DNA from 3 places in the Bacillus sp. 5RYD7K genome. Region 1 is predicted to be linked to each of the others. Evidence: riboswitches for the same ligand, from Rfam matches in the RefSeq annotation. Region 1 holds a riboswitch; each other region holds the start of a gene.
The links. A riboswitch is a leader RNA that binds a small molecule or an ion and turns the genes downstream of it on or off. The one in region 1 is predicted to bind S-adenosylmethionine.
Positions count from the first base shown of each region.

Region 1 (3,278 bases):
TCTTCTTCCGGAACGTGCTGCTCTTTAACAAAGACCTCTTTTCTGACGAAAAAAGCGTCGTTCAGATGTTTTTCAGTTTTTGCAACGATGGCTTCCAAACAGTTATTCTCCTCCGCCTAATAAAAATGTTTCGTACACAGTCCATGAGCCGTTATCCAGCTGATAGAGCAGGTGAAAACGGTCAATGACTTCTTCGTGGGAAATGTCCTGCATTTTCAGCTGTCCGAGTACGTCGGAATGTTCATCTGACGACAGCTTCTGGCCGACCGTGACATGCGGAACGAAGCTGTATTCCGGCTTACCGGATAATGCTCCTGAATAGCATTTCTCACTCAGGGTTTTTAATTCTTCCGTCGGCTCCGCTTTCATATATATCACATTATTCACAGGAGAAAACGAGCTGTATTTTGTGATCTTCAGAACGAGCGGGTGCGACTCTTTCGCCGTCTGTCTCAGCTGTGATACGATCTGCTCGATTTCCTGTTCTGTCGCTTCAAACGGATCTCTTACCGTCAGATGCGGCGGTATGAGCGCGTAGCTCGGGTCGTAGCGTTTCCGGTACGAATTTGCGAGATCCTGTAATTTTTTTGATGGAAATAAAACAATACCGTATTTCATGAAAGTTCCCTCCTTAATGAATGGTTACAGCATTTTTTTCAGCGCCGGCGTGATGAGCGGCTGCCAGTATGTCCATTTATGATCCCCGTCAAAGGTTTCATACGTGTATTCAGACTGTTTGCTTTCCAGCAGCTGTTTGAGCTCTTCGTTCGGCGCGGTGAAATCAAGCACCTGGCCGTCCGTCGTATGGACGTCGGTTTCTTTTTCTCCGATTTGATGATAAACGGATATCTGTTTGAGGTCTTCCGACTGCCGGACGGCATCCAGCACGTGCCCGTCAACATACGGAGACTGCATGATGACGTTTCCAAACATGTTCGGATAGTCAAGCGCCGTCATGAGCGAGACGGTTCCGCCGAGGGAATCCCCGATCATGGTGCGGCCGTATCCGACTTGATAAGTCGGGTATTCTTTGTCGATAAAAGGGACGAGCTCATTTGCGATAAACCGTTTATATGAGGCGAACTTAGAGCCTTCGGGATGGTATGTGTTTCTTCGCTCCCGCACATTTTTATATGGGACGCCGATAATGATGCAGCGGTCAATTTCCCCTTTTGACATGAGCTCTTCCGCCTGCCGCCCGATTCTCCCTAATCTGAAATAATCATGGCCGTCCTGGGCGATGACCGTATGATACTTATACAGAGGGGAGTAAGTGTTGGGCAGGTAGACCAGAACGGTCATTTCTTCTTCAAGCTCATGAGAGAAAAGTTTTTTCTCATGAATGATTCCGGTTTTCGGTGCCACTTTGCATTCCTCCAGGCCGCTTCTTGTCTTGATGGTTTTTCCCTATTGTACCATGAATTATTAGAAATTTCTTTCTTCAGATGCACTTCTTGCGAGAGTTCAGAAAATTAAAAAGTTGTTGAAATCCATTTTATAGTGCGTTAATATAGAACAATCAGAAAATACAAAACAATATTCTTATCACGAGAGGTGGAGGGACTGGCCCTTTGAAACCTCAGCAACCGGTTTGCTTTGCCGCGGGAAGGCAAAGTGCCAAGGTGCTAAATCCAGCAAGCGATTCACATGCTTGGAAGATAAGAGGAAGAGAAAAGCTCCTTCTTCTTATGAAGAGGGAGCTTTTTTATTTTTGAAAAAGGATGGTGCTTACTGATGACGCAGCATGTCGAAACAAAATTAGCCCAAATTGGAAATAGAAGCGAAGAAGCAACGGGAACGGTCAGTCCGCCGATTTATCTGTCCACCGCTTACCGACATAGAGGAATAGGAGAATCTACAGGCTTTGATTACGTGCGCACGAAAAACCCGACACGCCAGCTCGTTGAAGACGCCATCGCCGTGTTGGAAAACGGTGCAAGAGGCTTTGCTTTCAGCTCGGGAATGGCAGCCATTCAAACGATTATGGCTTTATTTAAAAGCGGGGATGAATTGATTGTATCCTCCGATTTATACGGAGGCACATACCGTTTGTTTGAAAATGAATGGAGAAAATACGGCTTAAGCTTTATTTACGATGATTTCAGCGATGAAGACTGTTTACGCTCCAAAATAACGGAAAATACGAAAGCGGTATTTGTTGAAACGCCGACAAACCCGTTAATGCAGGAGGCCGACATTGAAAAAATTGCCCGGATTACGAAAGAAGCCGGCCTGCTTTTAATTGTCGATAATACGTTTTATACCCCGGTCATCCAGCGCCCGCTTGAACTGGGAGCCGATATCGTCATTCACAGCGCCACAAAATATTTAGGCGGGCACAATGATCTTCTTGCCGGTCTTGCTGTCGTAAAGGATGAAGAGCTCGGCGAGATCATGTTTAATCACCAAAATGCGATCGGAGCCGTTCTCCCGCCGTTTGATTCGTGGCTTTTAATGAGAGGGATGAAAACACTCGGGCTCAGAATGCAGCGTCATGAAGAAAACGCCCGTGAACTTGCAGCATTTTTAGAACAGGAAGAAGAAATCGCCGACGTGTTATATCCCGGAAAAGGCGGAATGCTGTCTTTCAGGCTGCAAAAAGAGGAATGGGTCAATCCATTTTTAAAGGCGCTGAAAACGATCTGTTTCGCAGAAAGTCTCGGCGGGGTGGAAAGCTTTATTACATACCCCGCGACACAGACGCACATGGACATTCCGGAAGATATCCGTATCGCAAACGGCGTCTGCAACCGCCTGCTGAGATTTTCAGTGGGAATTGAACATGCAGAAGATTTGAAGCGGGATGTAAAGCAGGCATTACAGCAAGTAAAAGAGGGGGCCGTGTCGTATGAGTAATCAAAATTGGACGCTGGAAACCCAGCTCGTGCACAATCCATTTAAAACAGACGGAGCTACCGGAGCCGTCAGTGTGCCGATTCAGCATGCTTCCACATTTCATCAGTCTTCCTTTGAAGAATTCGGAACATATGATTACAGCCGCTCCGGCACACCGACAAGAACAGCGCTTGAAGAAACGATCGCAGGTCTTGAAGGCGGAACGAGAGGTTTTGCTTTCAGCTCCGGAATGGCGGCGATTTCGACGGCGTTTCTGCTCTTATCCCAAGGCGACCATGTTCTCGTCACGGAGGATGTGTACGGCGGAACATTCCGCATGGTGACAGAAGTGCTGTCCCGTTTCGGAATCGAACACACCTTTGTCGATATGACGGACACAGAAGCGGTTGCCCGCGCCATCCGGCCGAATACGAAAGCCATCT
Region 1 is NZ_CP191200.1:3,654,385-3,657,662, reverse strand. Features, by position in the region: gene ACQE26_RS17850 (GNAT family N-acetyltransferase) at 1-98, opposite strand, end outside; gene ACQE26_RS17845 (YjcG family protein) at 103-618, opposite strand; gene ACQE26_RS17840 (esterase family protein) at 643-1,365, opposite strand; SAM riboswitch class I at 1,540-1,665, shown strand; gene ACQE26_RS17835 (methionine biosynthesis PLP-dependent protein) at 1,735-2,856, shown strand; gene metC (cystathionine beta-lyase) at 2,849-3,278, shown strand, end outside.

Region 2 (3,278 bases), 840 kb from region 1:
CCCCGGCAAGCAAACGGAACACTTCCGTATTCGATTTGCTGTCCCCATATGGTTCGATCACCGGTTTTTGCAGCTGAATAAAATGGTGCCAGTAAGACGTGTAAAAATCCGTGTTTTCAAAAGCAGATGCAGCAGGGAGAACGATATCCGCATATTTGGCGGTTTCCGTTAAAAACAGATCGTGAACGACTGTAAATAAATCGTCCCGCTGCAGGCCTTTTCTGACTTTATTCGCTTCCGGCGCAACTACCGCGGGATTGGTTCCGTAAATAAACAAGGAGCGCACGGGCGGTTTTGTTTCTAAAAGAACGCTTCCGAGCCTGTTCATGTTAAATGATCTTGGCTTCCTGCCGTAAAGCAGATCAGGCCGCTGGAGCGCTTGTCTGTTATAGTTTAATACCGCGCTGTTGTGCTTGATTGCGCCTCCCCCGGTGCGGAGCCACTGTCCTGTCACAGCCGGAAGGCAGGCGACGGTGCGGACGATCATACCGCCATTGTCATGGTGCTGAATGCCGTTTCCGATTCTGATAAGGGAAGGGGAGGTTTCCCCGTACATTCTCGCAAGGCGTCTGATATCGTCTGCTTTAACGCCTGTCATAACAGAAACCGTTTCCGGATCATACTGTTTGACATGCGCTTTTAATTCTTCACTGCCTTCGGTGTATTCTGTGAGAAATGCTTCATCGTGAAGGTTCTCGGCAAATAAAACATGCATGATACCGAGAGCGAGTGCGGCATCTGTGCCGGGGCGAATGGGAATAAACCAATCGGCAAGCCGGCCTGTTTGGTTCTTATGTACATCGATAACGACAATCTTAGCTCCTTTTTTCCGGGCTTTTTGAGCAATCATGACCTGATGCATATTCGTGCTGACGGCATTGATTCCCCAAAAAATAAAGAGCTTTGCATGTATGGTCTCTTCCGGGTCAGTACCCGCGCCTTCTCCCATTGTATAGTTATAGCCCTCAGATCCGGCTTTGCTGCAGATCGTCCGTTCGAGCTGGCTCGCCCCAAGTCGGTGAAAAAAACGGCGGTCCATTCCCTCTGCCGCCAGTTTTCCCATATTACCGTAAAAGCTGTACGGGAGAATGCTTTCCGCTCCTTCTTCGGCAATAAGCTCTTTCCAGCGCGCACTGATCGTATTGATTGCTTCGTCCCATGAAATAGGCGTAAACACGGCTTCACCTTTTTCGCCGATCCGTTTTAACGGGACGGTTAAACGTTTTTCATCATAAATGCGCTCAGCCATGTGTCTGACTTTGTTGCAAATATTCCCTGATGTGACGGGGTGATCCGGGTCTCCCTGAATGTTAACGATTTTTCCGTCCTTTTTTGTCACAAGTAAGCCGCATTGATCGGGACAGTCCAGTGAGCACACCGATTTAAAGACCCCGTTTGGCTGTTTTGCAGCAGAATTCATAGCCCATTTCTCCTCTTTTTTTATATTGTAAGCATTATAACATTTCGAAATAGATCGTCAATTCAGAAAAAAAGTGTTGACATCACGGAAAGACTTATCTATGATGAGTTTATTCTTTTAAAAGCCTGACAATTTCATCATTTTATTTTCTATCAAGAGAGGTGGAGGGACTGGCCCTATGAAACCTCGGCAACATTTATTGTGCCAATTCCAGCAAGCGTATGCTTGAAAGATAGGAAAGAATGGTCTATACATATTTGTGCGCTTCAAGCGGATAAAGACGGTATATGAATCTCTTTCCTTCTTCGGGGAAAGAGATTTTTTTGTGAAAAAATTTATGTGAAAAGGATGTTTTGCACCATGACGGTTTTAATTACCGCACCCTATCACGACGAGGGGCTGAAGGAGCTGACAGATCTGTTCGGGCGGACTGTGCACCTGCCGTGGAAGAAGCACGGCCGGGCCTATCGGGAAGATGAATTAATCTGGATGATTCAAGAGACAAACGCGTCGGGGCTTATTACCGAACTTGATGAGGTATCAGAGCGAGTGATTGATATATTGCCGGATTCCGCTTTTATCGGCGTCTGCAGAGGGATGCCGTCTAATGTGGATATCACGGCGGCGACTAAAAGAAATATCCCTGTCTTCTATACACCGGCCCGCAATGCCCAGGCTGTTGCTGAAATGTTTATCGGAAATGTCATTTCGTTTTTGCGCCACACGTATTCTTCTCATCAGTGGCTGAAGGACGGGAAGTGGAATGGTGATTATTTGCAGGCTTACGTCAAATTCAGGGGAAATGAGCTGACGGGGAAAACAGTCGGCCTGATCGGTTTCGGAGCTGTCGGACAGAGAATCGCCCGGCTGTTGACGGCTTTTGACTGCAAGGTGCTGTACTATGACCCCTTTGTCAATCATGAGAACCGGGAGTATGAAAAAACGACGATTGAACGGGTATTTTCTGAAAGTGATATTGTCTCCGTTCATTTGCCGCGCACCGATGAAACCATCGGCCTGATCGGCGCCCGGCATTTTCAATTGATGAAGCAAGAAGCTGTTTTTGTCAATACATCAAGAGCGGCGGTTACAGACAGAAAAGAGCTGCTGCGGGTGCTGAAAGAACGGCGGATTAAGGGAGCGATCCTTGACGTGTTTTATCACGAACCGCCTGAATCTTCTGATTATGAATTGATCTCTTTGCCGAATGTGTTAGCGACTCCCCATTTAGCGGGCGCAACATTTGAAGTGGAGGATCATCATGTGAAGATTTTAAATGAAGCGCTTTTCAAATGGAAACAAGATCAAACCTGCTCAATACGTGAACTTTATAACAAAAGAGAACTTGAGATGGAAGGATAGAAAAAGGAGGAGGCTGTAATGGCTGAACAAAAAGGCTACCTTGTATTTGACATCGGGACTGGGAATGCGCGAGTCGCGGTTGTGACTGCCGGCGGCGATGTGACAGCATTGGAAAGGGAAGACATTGAATATGTGACGGATCCGCTTTATCCGGACGGACGATATTTCTCACCGGAAGGGTTATGGAAGCAAATCAGCGCTATGGCAAGGAAGGTTATTGCCAAAAGCCCACATATTACATTAATCGGAATCACCTCAACAAGCCAGAGGCAGGGAATTGTTCTGATTAATAAAGATAAAAAGGCGTTTCTCGGTCTGCCCAACATTGATAATAGAGGGCGCGAATGGGAGGGAGAGATCGAGTTAAAAGAAGAAGTACATCAGCGCGCCGGACGCCTTCCGAGCGCTTTATTTTCCGCCATGAAACTTGTCGGGTTAAAAAAAAGACAGCCGTCATTATGGAAAGAAGTGAAGTACATCACAAGCATCAGTGACT
Region 2 is NZ_CP191200.1:2,811,039-2,814,316, forward strand. Features, by position in the region: gene ACQE26_RS14370 (molybdopterin oxidoreductase family protein) at 1-1,420, opposite strand, end outside; SAM riboswitch class I at 1,567-1,659, shown strand; gene ACQE26_RS14375 (2-hydroxyacid dehydrogenase) at 1,781-2,782, shown strand; gene ACQE26_RS14380 (FGGY-family carbohydrate kinase) at 2,801-3,278, shown strand, end outside.
Region 2: another riboswitch for S-adenosylmethionine. It lies ahead of ACQE26_RS14375 (2-hydroxyacid dehydrogenase); the one in region 1 lies ahead of ACQE26_RS17835 (methionine biosynthesis PLP-dependent protein).

Region 3 (3,278 bases), 120 kb from region 1:
CCCAATCCTGCGTTTTTAACGGCAGGCCTTCACGGAGCGCGGGTTCATCCACTTGGATAATCTGAATACCGGCATCTTCAAGCGCTTTTACTTCTTTTCTGAGGGCAAGCCCGATCTGGAAGGCGATTTCTTTTCTTGAAATATCCACGCGCGGGAATGACCAGTTTAAAATGGTGACAGGTCCCGTCAGCATGCCTTTCATGTGCTTTTCTGTCAGCGATTGGGCATAGATCGTATCTTTTACCGTCATCGGTTCGATAAATTCGACATCACCGAAAATGACAGGCGGACGTACGCAGCGTGAACCGTAAGACTGCACCCATGCATATTTCGTAAAGGCGAACCCGGCCAGTTTTTCACCGAAGTATTCGACCATGTCCGTCCGTTCAAATTCTCCGTGAACGAGCACGTCTAAGCCGATTTCTTCCTGAATGTCAACCCAGCGCTTCGTTTCCGCATTAATAAACGCTTGATACTGTTCATCCGTCCAATCTTTTTTCCGCCATTTTTGCCGTGCGCTCCGCACTTCTGCAGATTGAGGGAAGCTTCCGATCGTCGTCGTCGGCAGAAGGGGAAGACCGAGTGATTCATTTTGCAGCGCCAATCGTTCTTCAAAGCTTGCAGGGCGGGAGAAATCTTTTTCTGTCAGCTGATTCAATTCTTCTTTTTGAGCTGAGTTCGCTCCTGTTGCGAATGCTTTCAAAGCTTTAAGTGCCGCTTTTGACTCTTCGATCTGCTCACTGACGGCCGCTTTGCCGGACAGAAGCCCTTCTTTTAAGACGCCGAGTTCCGCCAGTTTTTCTTTAGCGTATGACAGGCCGTTCAGCAAATCCTTTTCAAGATGCTCATCAGGGTGTTTCGCCACCGGCACGTGCAGAAGGCTGCTTGAAGGCTGAATCCATAACTCCTCAACATCAGCGTGGCTGAGGATATCCAAAGCCGCATCAAGGCCTTCTTCAACATCGATTTTCCAAATGTTTCGGCCGTCGATCACACCGGCTGCCAGCACTTTATCTTTCGGGAAGCCGTGCTTTTTCAATTGCTCAAGGTTTCTGCCTTTATCATGCACGAAATCAAGCCCGATTCCCTGTACAGGATACGAAACGAGTTCTTCATATGCATCAACCGAATCGAAGTATGTCTGCAGGAGGACATTCAGCCCTGAAAGCTCTTTTGTAATAGATTCATAGAGTTCTTTTGCGGCGCGGACATCTTCAGCTGAGGCTGTCACAAGGGCTGGCTCATCAATCTGAACCCATTTGACGCCTTCTGCTTCAAGCTCTTTCAGCAGCTGTACATAAAGAGGAACAAGGCGCTTTTGAATCGCTTTCGCCTCTGATTCTTCGTATCCTTTCGCAAGTGTGACGAATGTATACGGACCGACAATGACAGGTTTCGTTTCCGCTCCGAATTCTTCTTTGATCCGGCGGTAGTCGTCAAGCTGTTTGTTTCTCGTCAGACGGAATTCAATGCTTTCGTCATATTCAGGAACGATGTAATGGTAGTTGGTATTGAACCATTTTGTCATTTCACTGGAAACGGCGTCTTTAACACCGCGGGCAATCGCGAAATATGTATCAACGGGATCCGTGATGCTGCGGAATCTTTCCGGAATCCAGTTAAAGCTGACGGCGGTATCAAGCACATGGTCATAATGAGTAAAATCAGAGACCGGCACGATATCGATATTTTGGTCAAGCTGTGTTTTGACAGCTGATAAGAATAAACCGTCAAGCTCTTTAAGAAACGTTTCTTTATCAGTGTTTCCTTTCCAATAAGCCTCAAGCGCTTTTTTCCATTCTCTGTTCAAGCCGATTCTCGGAAAACCGAGATTTGAAGTTTTGATTGTAGTCATTAAGTCTCCTCCTTTAAGTGAGATGTAACAAAAAAGCCTCTTTCTCATGAGAGAAAGAGGCTTTAACATCAAAATGTAAGCCTCTCTTATCTCTCAGATCACGTCTGATGGAATTAGCACCGTGCCTTAGGAGACAATCGTCTCGGCGCAAAAATCACGCGCCCCATTTCACAATGGAATTACGGTCGGTTGCTGTTGGGGTCAAAAGGCCAATCCCTCGCCCAACTCTCGATAAGAGAAAATATTTCAATTTTTTTGAAAAGTTACATCATTTGTTGGTTATCTTATCAGCTTATTCAGATCACTGTCAATAGAAAATCTCACATTTTAAAAATTGGTGATGTTGACAAGCGGATCAATCATTATATGAGAAAAATATCAGAAAGACAGCAGCTGTGCCTGTTCGGCTCTTTCCATGAGCACATCAGGTGCGTCTAAATACAGAAATCCGTTCCCGGCCAATGTTTTGGCGATGCCCAAAGGAAGAGTCCGCCGCACAAGCTGGGCATAAATTTCGGCTTCAGAAAGCGTCCGCTGAAACGAGTCCTGTTCAAGCCCTTTTATTAAGGCCAGCGCTCCGCTCACGTGCGGGGCGGCCATTGAAGTGCCCGTCAGCTTCCCGTATTTATGGTTGGGAAGGGTGGAGAGAATGTTTTCTCCGGGCGCCACGAGGTCAATTTCTTTATTTGCGTTTGAAAATTCTGACGATTTACGGGCGATTGAGACTGATCCGACGGCGATCACTTCGTTGTAAGCGGCCGGATACGACAGTTCTTCTGTCCGCTCGTCTCCGTCACCTTCATTTCCTGCTGCGCAAACGACCAGTACACCGCTTTTTACCGCATTTGTGACGGCTTCTTTCAGTTCAGGCACATCGTTCGGCCCGCCGAGTGACATGGAAATAATGTCCGCCTTTTGTTCAACGGCGTAGTTGATGCCGTTAATAATCCATTCGTATTTGCCGCTGCCGTTTTGACCGCCGAGAACTTTAACGATTAAAAGGCTCGCTTCCGGCGCAACACCTGAAATTCCGCCGTTTGAATCATTGGCGGCAATCGTTCCGGAAACATGTGTCCCGTGGCCGTTGTAATCGGAAATCGCGTCTTCTTTGCCTTCGTCATCATCGGTGAAGTTTTTTCCGCCGATAACCCGGTCTTTCAAATCAGGATGATTAATGTCGCAGCCTGTATCAAGCACCGCGATTTTAATATCCTTTCCTTTAAACCCTTTTGCCCACAATTCTGGCGCCTTAATCACTTTAATACCCTCAGGAAGCTCGTTCACATCCATGATCTGCTCATCCGTGACATAAGGAATCAACCGCATTTCACCATTCATAAAAAAGCCCTCCTTTTTTATGCTTGCGAGTGGATTCAAGGGTGTTGCTACTATTTTATGGCAGATTATGCCGTTCGGGAAGAGT
Region 3 is NZ_CP191200.1:3,536,069-3,539,346, reverse strand. Features, by position in the region: gene metE (5-methyltetrahydropteroyltriglutamate--homocysteine S-methyltransferase) at 1-1,855, opposite strand, end outside; SAM riboswitch class I at 1,939-2,093, opposite strand; gene isp (serine protease Isp) at 2,234-3,193, opposite strand.
Region 3: another riboswitch for S-adenosylmethionine. It lies ahead of metE (5-methyltetrahydropteroyltriglutamate--homocysteine S-methyltransferase); the one in region 1 lies ahead of ACQE26_RS17835 (methionine biosynthesis PLP-dependent protein).